DNA from 2 places in the Streptomyces sp. JW3 genome. Region 2 is predicted to be linked to the other one. Evidence: predicted binding sites of a transcription regulator. Region 2 holds the regulator's gene; the other holds the start of a gene.
What was found. The regulator HspR, encoded in region 2, represses chaperone genes until heat shock. The targets are predictions, from matches to a motif close to TTGAGNNNNNNNNNCTCAA.

Region 1 (9,098 bases), on a different contig from region 2:
CCATCTTCTGCCGCTGGCCGACCAGGTGCTTGCGGTCGGACTCCAGGGTGGTGACCCGCTCGGCCAGGGCGACGGCGTGCGCGTGCAGGGCGTTGACCGAGCGGACCGCCTTGGCGAACTCGTCGTTGCGGCCGGTGAAGGTGAGCGGTTCCTCGGCGGCCGGGTGCTCGGCCTCGGCGAGCCGGGCGGTGCCCCGGCGCAGTACCGACAGCGGGCGGGTGAGGCTGCGGGCCAGCGCGGTGGCGACGCCCACGGCGATCAGGATCAGCGCACCGAGCACGGCGATCCGGATCTCCAGCGCGGTGACGTCGTCGTCGCGCAACTGGGCCAGGTCCGTGCTGCGCCGCTCGTAGAGAGCGGACTCGGCGCCGCGCATGGCGTCGACCCGGGCCCAGAGCGCGGCGGACAGCTTGGTGACACTGGTGCCGAGGTCGTCGTCGGAGAGCGTCGGCTGGTCGGTCAGGGCGGCCAGGTACTTCTCGGCGCTGTCCACCTCGGGCCCGGTGACGGTGGCGTCGTAGCGCTCCTTGGCCGGCTCGGGGGCGCCCTCGCGGAAGTCGGCCAGGGCGGCGTCGGAGCGGACCCGGGCCTCCTGGGCGGCGGCGGCCAGCGCGGCGCGGGTCTTGGCGTCGGCGTCCGAGGTGGTGTTGGTCTCGGTGGGCAGGCCGGTGATCGGGTCGTACGAGGTCTGGGTACCGCTCGGCACGCTGAGCGCGGCGAGCAGCAGGCCGCGGGCGGCGGCGGCCTGCTGGACGGCGGAGTCCAGCTCGGCCAGCGCGTACGCCCCGGCGCCCGCGCGGGGCGGCATCTGCTCGGCCAGCTGTTCGGCGAGGCCGTGCAGTTCGGTGATGGCGGTGGAGTACGCGTCGTGCGCCTCCAAGGCGCTGGACTTGCCGGTGAGCGCGGCCCGGCGCAGCGCGGCGACGGCGTCCAGGTCCGCGCGCAGGGCGGCGGGCAGGTCGGGGTCGGCACGCAGTTCCTCGACCTGGCGGTCGACGCGCTTGCCGCGCTGCTCCGAGGGCGCCTTGGACTCGGGCCGGCCGGCGGCGATGTAGGGGGTGACCTCGTCGCGTTCGTCGGCCAGCGAGTGGGCCAGGGTGAGCGCGTCCTGGGTCTGCTCGGCGCGGGTCACCAGGTCCTGGGCGTCGCTGAGCTGCTCGGATGCGGTGATGACCGAGGGCGCGCCGGCGCCGGCGATCGCGGCGGCCACCACCAGGACGGCGACGATCAGCCGGTTGCGTACGTGGGTGGGCCGGCCCCGGCCCACGGTGGGGGCCACGACGGCCGGGGCGGGGGTCGCCGCGGGGTCCGGGGCGGGGGTGACGGGGGAGGTTCGCTCCGTACCCCCGGCGGGGGCCGTCTGCTTGCCTGTGCGACGAGGCCGCGTCTTCTGCACCGGTGCTCGCATTCCTGACTCGTGTACCCGTGGGGCCGGGTGGCGCTCCGTCAACCGGCCGGCCGGCCCGTACGTCCGTCTTCACGTCCGTGTTCGATCCGTACGGCCGTCTTCATCCGTCGACCGTGCCGGGCGCGCCGTCGGCCGTGGTCGGACGGGGCGGGACCCCCACCGGCTCCCGACCCTCCCAGTGCCCATGGGCACCGGGTGTGCAACACCTGGCCCGCCACCCGAAGGAGTGAACCCCGGAGGCGAGTTGGGGAGCAAGTTCCCGTGGCATGTTCGACGGGCTTGCCCCGGGGGCCGGTTGGACGTTCCCGGCGGGGCGGTGGCAGGATGTGCCGCCACGTGCCGCCGGAGTGCGGTATTCCGCCCCAAATCAGGCGCCTGACCTGCACGGCGGTGACGAAATCAGGCCACCGGCCGACACCTTGCGCCGGTCGTGAAGGACTCGTGCAGACTGATCGGATGCGTACGGATCTGGTCTCCGAACCCAGCACCTCCCGGCTGCCCAACGAGGACTTCGCGAGCGTCGCCCTCCCGGCCTCCGGACGGGGCGGCGTGGTGGTGCTGCTGGACGGGGTGACACCGCCGAAGGACGCGACGGGGTGCGTGCACTCGGTGCCGTGGTTCACCGCGCGCCTCGGCGGGGCACTGACCGAACTGACCGTTTCACTCCCGGATGTTCCTCTCGCCGACGCGCTGTCCCGCGCCATCGCGGTTACCGCCGAGGCGCACGCCAAAACCTGTGACCTTTCTCACCCGCGAACGCCGCAGGCGACGGTGGTCCTGGCCCGCTGGTCGCCGGCGCGGGTCGAGTACCTGCTGCTGTGCGACTCGGCGCTGCTGGTCGAGGCGCCCGACGGCACGGTCACGGCCCGCCTGGACGACCGGCTGGCCCGGCTGCCGCGCGCGGCCCGCGCCACGGACGCGCTGGTGGACGCGGACCTGCGGAACAAGGAGGGCGGCTTCTTCACGGCGGCGGCCGACCCCGCGGTGGCGGCGCGCGCGGTGACGGGGGAACTGCCGCGCGACGAGGTGCGGGCGCTGGCGGCGCTGAGCGACGGGGCGACGCGGTGGGTGGAGAAGTTCGGCGCGGGCGACTGGCCGGACCTGCTGCGGATCGTCCGCAAGGAGGGCGCCCAGCGCCTGGTGGACCGGGTGCGGGAGCTGGAACGGGCCGACACGGAGCGGGCGTTCCTGGGGCGCAGCAAGACGCATGACGACGCGACGGTGGTCTACGTGGAGTTGTGAAGGGGGCTTCGGAGTTCCCGCAGGGCACCGGCCCCGCGCCGGCTCACCTCGCCATCCCCCGGCTCACCTCGCCATCCCCCGGCTCACCTCGCCATCCCCCGGCTCACCTCGCCATCCCCCGGCTCACCTCGCCATCCCCCGGTTCAGCTCGTGCAGCAGCCGGGCCAGTTCGGACACCTCCCGGGGGTCCCAGTCGGCGAGGCGGCCGGCGTAGCGGGCCCGGCGGGCCTCGCGGACCCGGCGGACCCGGTCGCGGCCCTCCGGGGTGAGGTCGACCAGCCAGGCGCGGCCGTCGGCCGGGTCGGGCTCCCGGGCGATCAGCCGGAGCTCCTCCAGGGCGCGCAACTGCCGGGACATGGTCGCCTTGCCGACGCCGATGTAGGCGGCCAGCTCGGTGGCCCGCTGCCCGCCGCACTCCCCCAGCCGCACCAGCAGCCCGTACGCGGAGGACTCCAGGTCCGGGTGGACCTCGCGGGCCATCTCCGCCTGGTTGCCCCGGGCCCGGCGCAGCAGCACCGTCAGCTCGCGCTCCAGGGCGAGGAAGCCGGGCTGGTCCACGTCCTTGCCGGCCGCCTCGGATTCAGCTTGCCGTCCGCCGCCGTTCCCGTTCTCGTGCACGTCAGTCCCTGCCTCGGTTTTCCCGGTCCTGAAAGTTTCCGCCGTACGCCGCCATCGCCGCAGTTCGGCAAGTATTTCGCAGGCTTGGACCAACGGCGGCTGCCGGACCCTCTTCCGGCGGCGGGTCTACGTGCGTAGCGTCTGCCGCGCGCACCCGCAGTGGCATGTTCACACCACTCTCGAGCACCACGAGCCTCGGAGGCCCGTCATGCCCGTGCACAGACCCGGTCCGGCCCGCGGCCGGCGCCTCGCCGCCGTCGGCGCCCTGCTCGCCGCCTTCTCGCTCCTTCTCGCCCTCCCCTCCGCCGCCGCCGACACCCCGGTCCGCGGCTCCGCGTACCTGGGCATGGGGGTCCCGGCCCACGACGGGGAGCACGGCACGCCCGTCCCCGGTGACGCCACCCAGACCGAGGGCGTCGACGTCTCCAGCCACCAGGGGAACGTCGCCTGGTCGACGCTGTGGAGCAGCGGCGTCAAGTGGGCCTACGCCAAGGCCACCGAGGGGACGTACTACACGAACCCGTACTTCGCCCAGCAGTACAACGGCTCCTACAACGTGGGCATGATCCGCGGCGCGTACCACTTCGCCACCCCGGACACCACCAGCGGCGCCGCCCAGGCCAACTACTTCGTCGACCACGGCGGCGGCTGGTCCCGGGACGGCAGGACGCTGCCCGGCGTGCTGGACATCGAGTGGAACCCGTACGGGGCCTCCTGCTACGGCAAGACGCAGAGCCAGCTGGTCAGCTGGATCCGCGACTTCCTGACCACCTACAAGGCGCGCACCGGCCGGGACGCCGTCATCTACACGGCGACCAGCTGATGGACCGAGTGCACCGGCGACCACAGCGGCTTCGCGACCGCCAACCCGCTGTGGGTGGCCCGGTACGCCTCGGCGGTGGGGACGCTGCCGGCCGGCTGGTCGTACTACACGATGTGGCAGTACACCTCGTCCGGACCGACGGTCGGGGACCACGACAAGTTCAACGGCGCGCTGGACCGCGTGGTCGCGCTCGCCAACGGCTGAACACCGCGCGGGGCCCCCGGCAGGCAGCCGGGGGCACCGCGCCCGTCCGTCAGGCCGCGACCGGCACCTCGCTGGTGGCCGGTGCCAGCGCCAGTTCCAGGACCTGGCGGACGTCCGAGACGGCGTGGACGTCGAGCTTGTCCAGGATCTCGGCCGGGACGTCGTCCAGGTCGGGTTCGTTGCGCTTGGGGATGATCACCGTGGTCACCCCGGCGCGGTGCGCGGCGAGCAGCTTCTGCTTCACCCCGCCGATCGGCAGGACGCGGCCGGTCAGTGAGACCTCGCCGGTCATCGCCACGTCGGTGCGGACCAGCCGGCCGGACAGCAGGGAGGCGAGGGCCGTGGTCATGGTGACGCCCGCGCTCGGGCCGTCCTTGGGGACCGCGCCCGCCGGGAAGTGGATGTGCACGCCCCGGTCCTTCAGGTCGGCCACCGGCAGTTCCAGTTCGGCGCCGTGCGAGCGCAGGAAGCTCAGGGCGATCTGCGCACTCTCCTTCATCACGTCCCCGAGCTGTCCGGTCAGGGTCAGGCCCGCCGCGCCGGTCTCCGGGTCGGCCAGCGACGCCTCCACGTAGAGGACGTCGCCGCCCGCTCCGGTGACCGCGAGGCCGGTGGCCACGCCCGGCACCGAGGTGCGGCGCTCGGCCGGGTCCTGGGCGGACTCGGGCACGTGGTGCGGCCGCCCGATCAGGTCCCGCAGGTCGTCCGCGCCGACGGTGAACGGCAGCTTCCGCTCGCCCAGTTCGTGCTGGGCCGCCACCTTGCGCAGCAGCCGGGCGATGGACCGCTCCAGGGTGCGCACGCCCGCCTCCCGGGTGTACTCCCCGGCCAGCCTGCGCAGCGCGCCCTCGTCGATCGTCACCTCTTCGCTGTCCAGGCCGGCCCGCTCCAGCTGGCGCGGGAGCAGGTGGTCGCGGGCGATGACGACCTTCTCGTCCTCGGTGTAGCCGTCGAGCCGGACCAGCTCCATGCGGTCGAGCAGGGCTTCCGGGATGGCCTCCAGGACGTTGGCGGTCGCCAGGAACACCACGTCGGAGAGGTCGAGTTCGACCTCCAGGTAGTGGTCGCGGAAGGTGTGGTTCTGGGCCGGGTCGAGGACTTCGAGGAGGGCCGCCGCGGGGTCGCCGCGGAAGTCGGAGCCCACCTTGTCGATCTCGTCCAGGAGCACCACCGGGTTCATCGAGCCGGCCTCCTTGACCGCCCGCACGATCCGGCCGGGCAGCGCGCCGACGTAGGTACGGCGGTGGCCGCGGATCTCGGCCTCGTCGCGGACGCCGCCGAGGGCGACCCGGACGAACTTGCGGCCCATCGCGTGGGCGACGGACTCGCCGAGGCTGGTCTTGCCGACGCCGGGCGGGCCGACCAGGGCCAGCACCGCGCCGCCGCGCCGGCCGCCGACGACGCCGAGGCCCCGGTCGGCGCGGCGCTTGCGGACGGCCAGGTACTCGGTGATCCGCTCCTTCACGTCCGCCAGGCCCGCGTGCTCGGCGTCCAGGACCGACTGGGCGCCCTGGATGTCGTACTCGTCCTCCGTCCGCTCGTTCCACGGCAGTTCCAGGACCGTGTCCAGCCAGGTGCGGATCCAGGAGCCCTCGGGCGACTGGTCGCTGGCGCGCTCCAGCTTGTCGACCTCCTTGAGGGCGGCCTCGCGGACCTTCTCCGGCAGGTCGGCGGCCTCGACCCGGGCCCGGTAGTCGTCGGACTCCTCGCCCTCCTGGTCGCCGTTGAGCTCGCGCAGTTCCTTGCGGACGGCTTCGAGCTGGCGGCGCAGCAGGAATTCGCGCTGCTGCTTGTCGACGCCCTCCTGGACGTCCTTGGCGATGGTCTCGGCGACGTCCTGTTCGGCGAGGTGCTCGCGCAGCTGGGCGGTGGCCAGCTTGAGGCGGGCCACCGGGTCGGCGGTCTCCAGGAGTTCGGTCTTCTGGGCGGTGGTCAAGAACGGCGAGTAGCCGGAGTTGTCGGCGAGCGCCGAGACGTCCTCGATGGCCTGGACCCGGTCCACCACCTGCCAGGCGCCGCGCTTGCGCAGCCAGGCGGTGGCCAGCGCCTTGTACTCCTTGACCAGTTCGGTCACCTGGCCCGGCAGCGGCTCGGGCACGGTCTCGTCGATCCGGGTCCCCTCGACCCACAGCGCGGCGCCGGGGCCGGTGGTGCCGGCGCCGATCTTCACCCGGCCGCGGCCGCGGATCAGCGCGCCGGGGTCGCCGTCGGCCAGCCGGCCGACCTGTTCGACGGTGCCGAGCACGCCGGTGCTCGCGTAGGTGCCGTCGACGCGGGGCACCAGCAGGACCTTCGGCTTGCCGGGCTCGTCGCGGGCGGCGGCCTGCGCGGCCTCCACCGCGGCCCGGACCTCGGCGTCGTTCAGGTCGAGCGGGACCACCATCCCGGGCAGCACGACCTCGTCGTCGAGCGGCAGCACGGGCAGGGCGAGCGATGTGAACGGCGTGGACTCAGCAGCCATGATCTCCCCTTCGGCAGTCAAGTTGAGTTGCTTGCACTCAAGTACATCGACTCAATGCCCGGGAGACGCCGGATGTTCCCCGCCCGGCGTTCGCTGTGAGCGATCAAGGCCCACGAGACGCCGGACGGCGGATGTCAGGATGCCGGGATGTCGGTCCACGCAATTCCCGAACCCCCGGTGGTCCTGGACCGCCGCGAGGGGCCGTACGGCGAGGTCGTGCTGCGCAGGCACGGCGAACTGCTCCAGATCATCGCCAACGGCTGCTTCCTGATGGACACCTCCGACGGGCGCTCGGAGCGGCTGCTGGTCGACGCGGCGCTGGCGGCGCTGCCCGCGAGGCGCGCGGACCCGCAGGTGCTGATCGGCGGCCTGGGCGTCGGCTTCTCGCTCGCGCACGCCGCCGCCGACCCCCGCTGGGGGCGGATCACCGTGGTCGAACGCGAACCGGCCGTCATCGGCTGGCACCGGGACGGCCCGCTGTCCGCGCTGACCCGCGAGGCACTGGCCGACCCGCGCACGGAGATCGTCGAAGCCGACCTCGTCGCGTACGTCAATGAGACATCCGACACACACCCCGCCAGCTACGACGCCCTGTGCCTCGACATCGACAACGGCCCCGACTGGACCGTCACCGAGGGCAACGAAGGGCTCTACGGACCGTCCGGACTGGCGGACTGCGCACGGCTGTTGAGGCCCGGCGGAGTACTCGCCGTGTGGTCCGCGCAGCCCTCCCCCCTTTTCGAAGAAACCTTGCGTAATGCCGGGTTCCAGCAGGTGCGTACCGAAGAGATCCGCGTTGCCCGGGGCGTTCCGGACGTCGTGCACATCTGCGTCGGACCTGGATAGCAAAGGCCCGGTGACTCCCCGTACGCTGCTGCTCTGACGCGGTTCATTCAAGCGTCGAGCGCAGTCATGGGATCACCCCACGGATTCCGTAAAGCACACCTCAGGGGCGGGCGATGGAGCAGACACACACCTCCCACAACGGCACGGCGACCGCTACGCAGGGCGCGCAGCGCCGGGTGCTGGTGGTGGAGGACGACCAGACGATCGTGGACGCCATCGCGACCCGCCTGCGCGCCGAGGGTTTCCTGGTGCAGACGGCGGGCGACGGTCCGGCCGCCGTCGACACCGCCGAGGCCTGGCAGCCCGACCTGCTGATCCTCGACATCATGCTGCCCGGCTTCGACGGCCTGGAGGTCTGCCGCCGGGTGCAGGCCGCCCGCCCGGTGCCGGTGCTGATGCTCACCGCGCGCGACGACGAGACGGACATGCTGGTCGGGCTCGGCGTCGGCGCCGACGACTACATGACCAAGCCGTTCTCGATGCGCGAGCTGGCCGCCCGGGTGCACGTGCTGCTGCGCCGCGTGGAGCGGGCCGTGGTCGCCGCCTCCACCCCGCGCAGCGGCATCCTGCGGCTGGGCGAACTGGAGATCGACCACGCGCAGCGCCGGGTGCGGGTGCGCAGCGAGGACGTGCACCTCACGCCGACCGAGTTCGACCTGCTGGTGTGCCTGGCGAACACGCCGCGCGCGGTGCTCTCCCGGGAGCAGTTGCTGGCCGAGGTGTGGGACTGGGCGGACGCCTCCGGCACCCGGACCGTCGACAGCCACATCAAGGCGCTGCGCCGCAAGATCGGCGCCGAGCGGATCCGCACCGTGCACGGGGTGGGCTACGCGCTGGAGACCCCGACGCCATGAGTGCGGGGCGGCAAGCCGCGCGGCGGAGCAGCGGTCCCCGGTCCGCCGGGGAGCCCTGGGGCGGCGTACGCCCGTTCTCGATCAAGACCAAGCTGGGCGCGCTGGTCGTCACCTCGGTGCTGATCACCACCGGACTGTCGGTGATCGCCGTGCACACCAAGACCGAGCTGCGCTTCATCACGGTGTTCTCGATGATCGCCACGCTGCTGATCACGCAGTTCGTGGCGCACTCGCTGACCGCGCCGCTGGACGAGATGAACGCGGTGGCCCGGTCCATCTCGCACGGCGACTACACCCGCCGGGTCAGCGAGAACCGCTGGGACGAGCTGGGCGACCTGGCCCAGACGATCAACCACATGGCCGACGACCTGGAGGCCCAGGACCGGCAGCGCAAGGAACTGGTGGCTAACGTCTCGCACGAGCTGCGCACCCCGATCGCGGGTCTGCGCGCCGTGCTGGAGAACATCGTCGACGGGGTCACCGAGGCCGACCCGGAGACCATGCGCACCGCGCTGCGGCAGACCGAGCGGCTCGGCCGGCTGGTGGAGACCCTGCTGGACCTGTCCCGGCTGGACAACGGCGTGGTGCCGCTGCGCACCCGCCGCTTCGAGGTGTGGCCGTACCTGTCCGGGGTGCTGAAGG
Region 2 (9,098 bases):
CATATAGGTGACGATCTGCAGGACGGCGCGGGCGAACAGTGCCACGCCGACCACGATCAGGACCAGCGACACGATGATCGCGGCGAGTTGCATTTCGGGGCTCCTCGGGCCTGCGAGGTTTCGAGGGGGGCGGTATTACTGAGCGGTAGCTTATGCAGTCTGTATGAGGGTACCCCCCATTCTCCGCCGCACTGTAGTCGGCCGTGTCGTGATCTGTGTCGCTGAGGCGACCCTGACCGTCGACGCGTCGTTGCGCGTAAGGGGCGGATAAGAGTTGAGTCGACTCGGCTCATGTCTGTTGACCCGGCGGACGTCGTCGTGCACACTTGAGCCTGTTCCACTCAAGTCAGCTGGAGGAAATCACCATGGCACGTGCGGTCGGCATCGACCTGGGCACGACTAACTCCGTCGTCAGCGTTCTTGAAGGCGGCGAGCCCACCGTCATCACCAACGCAGAGGGCGCCAGGACCACGCCGTCCGTCGTCGCCTTCGCCAAGAACGGCGAAGTCCTCGTCGGCGAGGTGGCCAAGCGCCAGGCGGTCACGAACGTCGACAGGACCATCCGGTCGGTCAAGCGCCACATGGGCACCGACTGGAAGATCAACCTGGACGGCAAAGACTTCAACCCGCAGCAGATCAGCGCCTTCGTGCTGCAGAAGCTGAAGCGGGACGCCGAGGCGTACCTGGGCGAGAAGGTCACCGACGCGGTCATCACCGTCCCGGCGTACTTCAACGACTCGGAGCGGCAGGCGACGAAGGAGGCCGGCGAGATCGCCGGTCTGAACGTCCTGCGCATCGTCAACGAGCCGACCGCCGCCGCGCTGGCGTACGGCCTCGACAAGGACGACCAGACGATCCTGGTCTTCGACCTCGGTGGCGGCACCTTCGACGTGTCGCTGCTGGAGATCGGCGACGGCGTCGTCGAGGTGAAGGCCACCAACGGTGACAACCACCTCGGTGGTGACGACTGGGACCAGCGCGTCGTCGACTACCTGGTCAAGCAGTTCCAGTCCGGTCACGGCGTGGACCTGAGCAAGGACAAGATGGCGCTCCAGCGCCTGCGCGAGGCCGCCGAGAAGGCGAAGATCGAGCTGTCCTCGTCCACCGAGACCTCGATCAACCTGCCCTACATCACGGCCTCCGCCGAGGGCCCGCTGCACCTGGACGAGAAGCTCACCCGGGCCCAGTTCCAGCAGCTGACCGCGGACCTGCTGGAGCGCTGCAAGACGCCGTTCCACAACGTGATCAAGGACGCGGGCATCCAGCTCAGCGAGATCGACCACGTCGTTCTCGTCGGCGGCTCCACCCGGATGCCGGCCGTCGCCGAGCTGGTCCGCGAGCTGACCGGCGGCAAGGACGCCAACAAGGGCGTCAACCCGGACGAGGTCGTCGCGATCGGCGCCGCCCTCCAGGCCGGTGTGCTCAAGGGCGAGGTCAAGGACGTCCTGCTGCTCGACGTCACCCCGCTGTCCCTCGGCATCGAGACCAAGGGCGGCATCATGACCAAGCTGATCGAGCGGAACACGACGATCCCGACCAAGCGGTCCGAGATCTTCACCACCGCCGAGGACAACCAGCCGTCCGTGCAGATCCAGGTCTACCAGGGCGAGCGCGAGATCGCGGCGTACAACAAGAAGCTCGGGATGTTCGAGCTGACCGGGCTGCCGCCGGCGCCGCGCGGCGTCCCGCAGATCGAGGTCTCCTTCGACATCGACGCCAACGGCATCATGCACGTGACCGCGAAGGACCTGGGCACGGGCAAGGAGCAGAAGATGACCGTCACCGGTGGCTCCTCGCTGCCGAAGGACGAGGTCAACCGGATGCGCGAAGAGGCCGAGAAGTACGCGGAGGAGGACCACGCCCGCCGCGAGGCCGCCGAGACCCGCAACCAGGGCGAGCAGCTCGTCTACCAGACCGAGAAGTTCCTCAAGGACAACGAGGACAAGGTCCCCGGTGACGTCAAGACCGAGGTGGAGACCGCCGTCGGCGAGCTGAAGGAGAAGCTCAAGGGCGAGGACACCGCCGAGATCCGCACCGCCACCGAGAAGGTCGCGGCCGTCTCGCAGAAGCTCGGCCAGGCCATGTACGCCGACGCCCAGGGCGCGCAGGCGGCCGGCGGCGAGGCGCCGGGCGGCGCCGGTGCCGGTCAGTCCAAGGCCGACGACGACGTCGTGGACGCCGAGATCGTCGACGACGAGCGCAAGGACGGTGCCGCGTGACGGAGGAGACCCCGGGTTTTGACGAGAAGCCCGACGTCCCCTCCGGCGCCACCTCCGAAGACGCCGAGCCGAAGGCCGCCCCCTCCTCCTCGGAGGCGGGGGCGGCCCCGGCCGGGGACGCGAGCCAGAACGCGGGCCTGGTGGCCCAGCTGGACCAGGTGCGCACCGCGCTGGGCGAGCGCACCGCCGACCTCCAGCGGCTCCAGGCCGAGTACCAGAACTACCGCCGCCGGGTCGAGCGGGACCGGGTCGCCGTCAAGGAGGTCGCCACCGCGAACCTGCTGACCGAGCTGCTCCCCGTCCTCGACGACATCGGCCGGGCCCGGGAACACGGCGAACTGGTCGGCGGTTTCAAGGGCGTCGGCGAGTCGCTGGAGGCGGTCGCCACCAAGCTGGGCCTTCAGCAGTTCGGCAAGGAGGGCGAGCCCTTCGACCCGACCATCCACGAGGCCCTGATGCACAGTTACGCGCCGGACGTCACCGAGACGACCTGCGTGGCGATCCTCCAGCCCGGGTACCGGATCGGCGAGCGCACCATCCGCCCCGCGCGGGTGGCCGTCGCCGAGCCCCAGCCCGGGGCGCAGACGGTCAAGCCGGCCGAGGAGAACACCGAGCCGACGGCGGACGCCGCCGAGGACAAGGAGAGCGGTGGCCCGGACGAGGGCTGAGCTTGTGAGCGGCAGGAAGGAGGGACGTCGGGGATGAGCACCAAGGACTTCATCGAGAAGGACTACTACAAGGTCCTCGGCGTCCCCAAGGACGCCACCGACGCCGAGATCAAGAAGGCGTACCGGAAACTCGCCCGCGAGAACCACCCGGACGCCAACAAGGGCAACGCCAAGGCGGAGGAACGCTTCAAGGAGATCTCCGAGGCGAACGACATCCTCGGCGACCCCAAGAAGCGCAAGGAGTACGACGAGGCACGCGCGCTCTTCGGCAACGGGGGCTTCCGCCCGGGGCCGGGAGCGGGCGGCGGCACCTTCAACTTCGACCTGGGCGACCTCTTCGGAGGCGGCGCGCAGGGCGGCGGACAGGGGGCCGGCGGCTTCGGCGGCGGCATCGGTGACGTCTTCGGGGGCCTGTTCAACCGGGGCACCGCGGGCGGCACCCGGACCCAGCCCAGGCGCGGCCAGGACATCGAGTCCGAGGTCACGCTGAGCTTCACGGAGGCCATCGAGGGCGCGACCGTGCCGCTCAGGATGTCCTCGCAGGCGCCCTGCAAGGCGTGTTCGGGCACCGGCGACAAGAACGGCACGCCCCGGGTGTGCCCGACCTGCGTCGGCACCGGCCAGGTGACCCGGGGTTCGGGCGGCGGGTTCTCGCTGACCGACCCCTGCCCGGACTGCAAGGGCCGCGGTCTGATCGCGGAGCACCCCTGCGACGTCTGCAAGGGCTCCGGACGCGCCAAGTCCTCCCGGACCATGCAGGTCCGCATCCCGGCCGGGGTCTCCGACGGGCAGCGCATCCGGCTGCGCGGCAAGGGCACGCCGGGCGAGCGCGGCGGTCCGGCGGGCGACCTGTACGTGGTGGTGCACGTCAAGGACCACTCCGTCTTCGGCCGCAAGGGCGACAACCTCACGGTCACCGTGCCGGTGACGTACGCGGAGGCGGCGCTCGGCGGGGAGGTCAGGGTGCCCACCCTGGGCGGCCCGCCGGTCACGCTGAAGCTGCCGGCCGGCACGCCCAACGGGCGGACCATGCGGGCCCGCGGCAAGGGCGCGGTCCGCAAGGACGGCACCCGCGGCGATCTGCTGGTCACCGTCGAGGTGAGTGTTCCGAAGGACCTGACGGGGAAGGCTCGTGAGGCACTGGAGGCGTATCGCGAGGCGACCGCGGACGAGGATCCGCGGGCGGAGCTGTTCGAGGCCGCGAAGGGAGCTTGACGGAGATGGACGGTCGTCGACGCAATCCGTATGAACTGACCGAGGAAACCCCGGTCTACGTCATCTCGGTGGCGGCCCAGCTGTCCGGCCTGCACCCGCAGACCCTGCGTCAGTACGACCGTCTGGGCCTGGTCTCCCCGGACCGCACCGCCGGCCGGGGCCGGCGCTACTCGGCCCGGGACATCGAACTGCTGCGCACGGTGCAGCAGTTGTCGCAGGACGAGGGCATCAACCTGGCCGGCATCAAACGCATCATCGAACTGGAGAACCAGGTCGCGGCGCTCCAGGCCCGGGTGGCCGAGATGGAGGCCGCCCTGGACGGCGCGGCGGCGGCGATGCGGCAGCGCGAGGCCGCGGTGCACGCCTCCTACCGCCGGGACCTGGTCCCGTACCAGGAGGTCCAGCAGACCAGCGCGCTGGTGGTGTGGCGGCCCAAGGGCCGGCAGTCGTCGGACTGACCGCGCGTGAACGCCAAGAAGCCGGGCCCGCCTGAACAGGTGGGCCCGGCTTCTCTCATGCGGGGTCAGGGTGCGGTGACCGCCCAGTCGCCCGCCGGCACGGACTCCGTGCCGTCCGCGGCGACCGCGGTGACCCAGTAGTACGACGTGGTGCCGCGCCGGGCCCCGGTGTCGAAGTACCGGACGGCGCCCGCGCCGAGGTCGGCGATCTTCTCGTACGCCGAGGCGGCCGGGTTCCAGCGGTAGACGCGGTAGCCGCCCGCCTGCTCGGGCGCCGACTCGCCGAGCCCGTACCACTCCAGCAGATTGCCCTCGTCGCCCTCGGCGCCGGTGGCGGTGAGGGTCAGCGGGGAGCCGTCCGGGGTGGCGGTGGCGGGTGTGGTGTCCAGCTCGGTCGCGGTGACGACCTGCGCCTCGCCGGTCCACTGGAAGGCCGAGTTGCCGGCGGTGTCGACGGCGTCCACGACGAAGCAGGACTCCTCGCCGTCCGGGAGGGTGGTGTAGTCGTAGGAGGTGGTGTCGGCGAAGACGTAGTAGCCGGCGCTCAGGGAGCAGATCCGCTCGCCCTCGTCGCCGAGCAGTTCACCGCGGCGGACCACGTAACGGGCCAGGTCGGGGGTGGGGTTGGCGTCCCAGCTGAGCCGGAAGCCGTACTCGGTCGCGGTCGCGGTCACCCCGGTGACGGCGGACGGCGGGGTGAGGTCACGGCGCTTGCCGCTCACGGCGGCGGAGCGCGCGGACTCGTTGCCGGCCGGGTCGAGGGCGGTCACCCGGTAGAAGTAGGTGGTGCCCTCGACGGCCGAGGTGTCCAGGTGGGAGACCTGGCCGGTGACGGTCGCGAGCCGGGCGTAGGTGCCGTCGGCGCTCGCCGCGCGGTACACCCGGTAGGAGGCGGCGTCGGCGACCGCGCTCCAGGTCAGGCGCAGACCGGTCGCCTCCGAGGCGGTGACCGGCGCGGCGGGCGCGGCGGGCGCGGTCGTGTCGGCGGTGGTGACGCCCTGGTCGGCCGTGCCCGCCGACTCGTTGCCCGCCTTGTCGTAGGCGCGGAGCTCGTAGTAGTACGTCTCGCCGGTCTTCGGCAGGGTGCTGTCCGTGTACGACGTCGAGGTGGTCGTGGCGAGCGGCTTGGTGGCGTACGAGGTGCCCTTCAGGCGGCGGTAGACGCGGTAGCCGGCGAGGTCCATCTCCTTGTTCTTCGTCCAGGTGGCCTTCGCCTTGCCGGTGGCCTTGTCGTAGGTGACCGACGCCCCGGTGGGGGTGAGCGGCTTGGCCTTGTCGGCCGAGGACGAAGTGCGGGGCGCGTAGGAGAACGCGACGTTCGCCTTGCCGGTCCAGTTGACGAAGTCGATCCGCAGGGTGTGCTTGCCCTTGGGGATGGTGACGTTGGCCGTCTTCTTCTGCGTGGACGACACGTTCTTCCACACGTCGACCTTGCGGGTGCCGTCGAGATAGACCCGGATGCCGTCCTGGGTGGCGGCGGTGAAGGCGAACGGGCCGCCGGAGCCGAAGTCCCGGGTCACCGACCAGCGGACGCCGAAGTTGTTGGCCGGCAGGCCGGCGGCGGGGGCGCCGGTGCCCCAGTTCTGGTCGATCACCGAGTCGCAGTCGGTCTTCTTCGCGGTCCCGGCGAACGTGGTGTTCGCGAAGAACTGCCGCTTGAAGACGGGGGAGGCGCAGCTGACGGCTGCGGAGGCGGGCGCGGCGGCGACGGTGAGCAGTCCGCCCGCGGTGGCGAGCACGACGGCGGCCGAGGCGGCGGCCGTGGTCGTGCGACTGGCTGAGTTCATTCGGTCCTCTGCTCGAAAACAGCGGAGGCGAGGAGCAGCCTCCGTGATCACGACTCGTGAGGATTGGAGTTGGTTGTACGGATCTTGTGCGGCCGGTTGCGGAGGCCCGACGGCCTTTGTGTGAAGGAAAGTTGAGGGAATGATCACTGACACTTCATGCCGGGTGCGCAGTGTGATGTTGCGATCTCGTTAAGTGGTATCGCTTGACGGCCGGGTAGGACTGCGCGTTGTCTTTTCAGTCACCTGGGTCGCAATGCGGCCACCGCGTCCGGAAGGCACCAGAAGTGATCTCCTGCATGCGTCGTATCGCCATATCCGTGGCGACGTCCACGATGACCGTTTCGCTGACGGCCTGCGGAGCGCTGAACGTGTCGGGCGGCAGCGACGACGCCAGCCCGACCAAGGGCGACGACCTCACGGTCGGTCTGCTGCTCCCGGAGAAGGACAACACCCGTTACGAGCAGTTCGACCACCCCATCTTCAAGAAGAAGGTGGACGAGCTGACCGGCGGCCGGGGCACGGTGGAGTACGCCAACGCCGACGCGAGCGCCGGCAAGCAGGCCCAGCAGCTGCAGCGGATGGTCGACGACGGGGTCGACGTCATCGTGCTGGACGCGGTCGACTCGCACGCCATCGCGAGCGGAGTGAAGAAGGCCAAGGCGGCGGGCATCCCGGTGATCGCATACGACCGGCTGGCCGAGGGGCCGATCGACGCGTACATCTCGTTCGACAACGAACTGGTGGGGGAAGTGCAGGGCCGCTCCCTCCTCGAGGCGCTCGGCAGCGACTCCGCCACCAGCACCATCGTCATGATGAACGGCTCCTCCACCGACCCCAACGCCCGCCAGTTCAAGGCCGGCGCGCTGACCGAACTGGCCGGGAACGTAGTGGTCGGCGCCCAGTACGACACCAAGGACTGGAAGCCGGAGAACGCCGAGCAGAACATGACCGAGGCGATCGACAAGCTCGGCGTGGACCAGATCGCCGGGGTCTACTCCGCCAACGACGGCATGGCGGGCGGCGTCATCAAGGCGCTCAAGGCGGCCGGCGTCACCGAGCTGCCGCCGGTCACCGGGCAGGACGCCGACCTGGACGCGGTGCGCCGGATCGTCACCGGCGAGCAGTACATGAGCGTGTACAAGTCCTACCCGCAGGAGGCGGAGAACGCCGCCGAGATGGCGGTGGCCCGGGTGCAGGGCAAGGACATCCAGTTCGACGCGCTCACCACCGACAAGGTGGACAGCCCCACCGACCAGGACATTCCCGCCCAGTTGGTCACCGTCGTCGCCCTGACCAAGAAGAACATCAAGCAGACCGTCATCACCGACGGCATCTACCAGGTCTCCGACATCTGCACCGCCGCGTACCAGGACGCCTGCGCGCGGGCCGGTCTGAAGTAGGCCGCTTGTTGCACAGCCGGTCCCGGCCGCGCATAGTTGCGCTGCGGAAGGGCGCGGGACGCGGGGGTGGGCTGGGCGATGGCCGGGCACGGGACGGACGGGCATCCACACGGTGCTGACCGACTGTGCGAGGCCGGGGACCACGTGTACGCCCAAGCGGTGCGGCGGGGCCGGGTGCCGCGCCGGGACGCCGAGGCGGTGCCCTGTCTGCTGGACCTGGCGCTGCTGCACCCCGACCCCGACGACATGGACTGGCTGGTGCCGACCGCGCCGCGGGAGGTCATGTCCCGGCTGCTGCGCGAGGTGTACGACGAGGTCAGCGCCGGGCAGCGGCGGATGGGCGCGGCGGTCGCCGCCTTCGAGCGGTACGCCGGTCTGGGCGCGGAGCGCCGGCCGGTGGCGGCCGAGGGCACGGCGGCGATCCGGGTGCTGGACGGGCTGGGCCGGATCCAAGCGGCGATGGACGAGGCGACGCGGGCCTGCACGACGGAGGTGCTGACCGTGCAGCCCGGCGGCATCCGGCGCGAGCACGAACTCTCCGAGGGGCTGCACCGGGCGCTGGCGCTGCGCGGGCGCGGGGTGCGGATGCGGGACCTGTACACGCATGTCGCCCGGCACGGGCAGGGGCTGCTGCACTACATGGAGCTGATGGGCGACGCGGTGGAGGCGCGGACGCTGGACGAGGTGATCGACCGGCTGATCCTGTTCGACCGCACGGTGGCCTTCGTACCCGCCAACGCGGAGCGCACGATGGCCCTTGAGCTGCGCCACCCGGCGCTGGTGGAGTACCTCGTCACCGTCTTCGAACGGCTGTGGCGGCTCGCGCTGCCGATCACCGCGCCGCTGCCGGACACCGGCATCGAGGGCATCTCGCACCGCGAGCGGTCCATCGCGGCGCTGCTGGCCGAGGGCCACCAGGACGCGGTGATCGCGGAGCGGCTGGGGATCAGCGTACGGACCTGCCGGGCGCACATCGCCCGGCTGTCGGAGACGCTGGGCGCGGCGAGCCGTACCCAGCTGGGCGTGCGGCTGGCCCAGGCGGGACTGGACGGGCCGCAGCCGCCGCCGGTCAGTCCGCCCGGTCCATGATTCCCGACCGGGCGATGAGATAGCCGAGCTGGGCCCGGCTCTCGCTGCCGAGCGTGGCGGACAGCTTGGCGATGTGCTCCCGCGCGGTCCGCACGTTCAGCCCGAGCCGCTCGGCGACGACGGCGTCGGTGTGCCCCTCCACCAGCAGCGCGGCGATGGCCCGCTGCCGGGGGGTGACACCGTCCAGGGTGGGCGGCTGCACGGCGTTCGGGTACATGGGGGTGGCCAGGCGCCAGAGGCGGTCGAAGACGGTGGCGAAGTA

Region 1: lon (endopeptidase La) is a predicted target of HspR. The motif match lies at 6,779-6,797, and genes of this name have one in related genera.

What each region holds. Positions count from the first base shown of each region.
Region 1 covers NZ_JBQOUX010000012.1:96,187-105,284, forward strand. Annotated here, with positions in the region: gene ACTT8P_RS08045 (sensor histidine kinase) at 1-1,408, opposite strand, end outside; gene ACTT8P_RS08050 (hypothetical protein) at 1,865-2,650, shown strand; gene ACTT8P_RS08055 (MarR family winged helix-turn-helix transcriptional regulator) at 2,774-3,268, opposite strand; partial or broken gene ACTT8P_RS08060 (lysozyme) at 3,477-4,295, shown strand; gene lon (endopeptidase La) at 4,345-6,756, opposite strand; gene ACTT8P_RS08070 (spermidine synthase) at 6,904-7,602, shown strand; gene ACTT8P_RS08075 (response regulator transcription factor) at 7,716-8,456, shown strand; gene ACTT8P_RS08080 (HAMP domain-containing sensor histidine kinase) at 8,453-9,098, shown strand, end outside.
Region 2 covers NZ_JBQOUX010000002.1:65,691-74,788, forward strand. Annotated here, with positions in the region: gene ACTT8P_RS01655 (heterodisulfide reductase-related iron-sulfur binding cluster) at 1-93, opposite strand, end outside; gene dnaK (molecular chaperone DnaK) at 366-2,219, shown strand; gene grpE (nucleotide exchange factor GrpE) at 2,216-2,887, shown strand; gene dnaJ (molecular chaperone DnaJ) at 2,921-4,102, shown strand; gene ACTT8P_RS01675 (heat shock protein transcriptional repressor HspR) at 4,108-4,560, shown strand; gene ACTT8P_RS01680 (fibronectin type III domain-containing protein) at 4,626-6,347, opposite strand; gene ACTT8P_RS01685 (sugar ABC transporter substrate-binding protein) at 6,644-7,747, shown strand; gene ACTT8P_RS01690 (LuxR C-terminal-related transcriptional regulator) at 7,826-8,836, shown strand; gene ACTT8P_RS01695 (helix-turn-helix transcriptional regulator) at 8,817-9,098, opposite strand, start outside.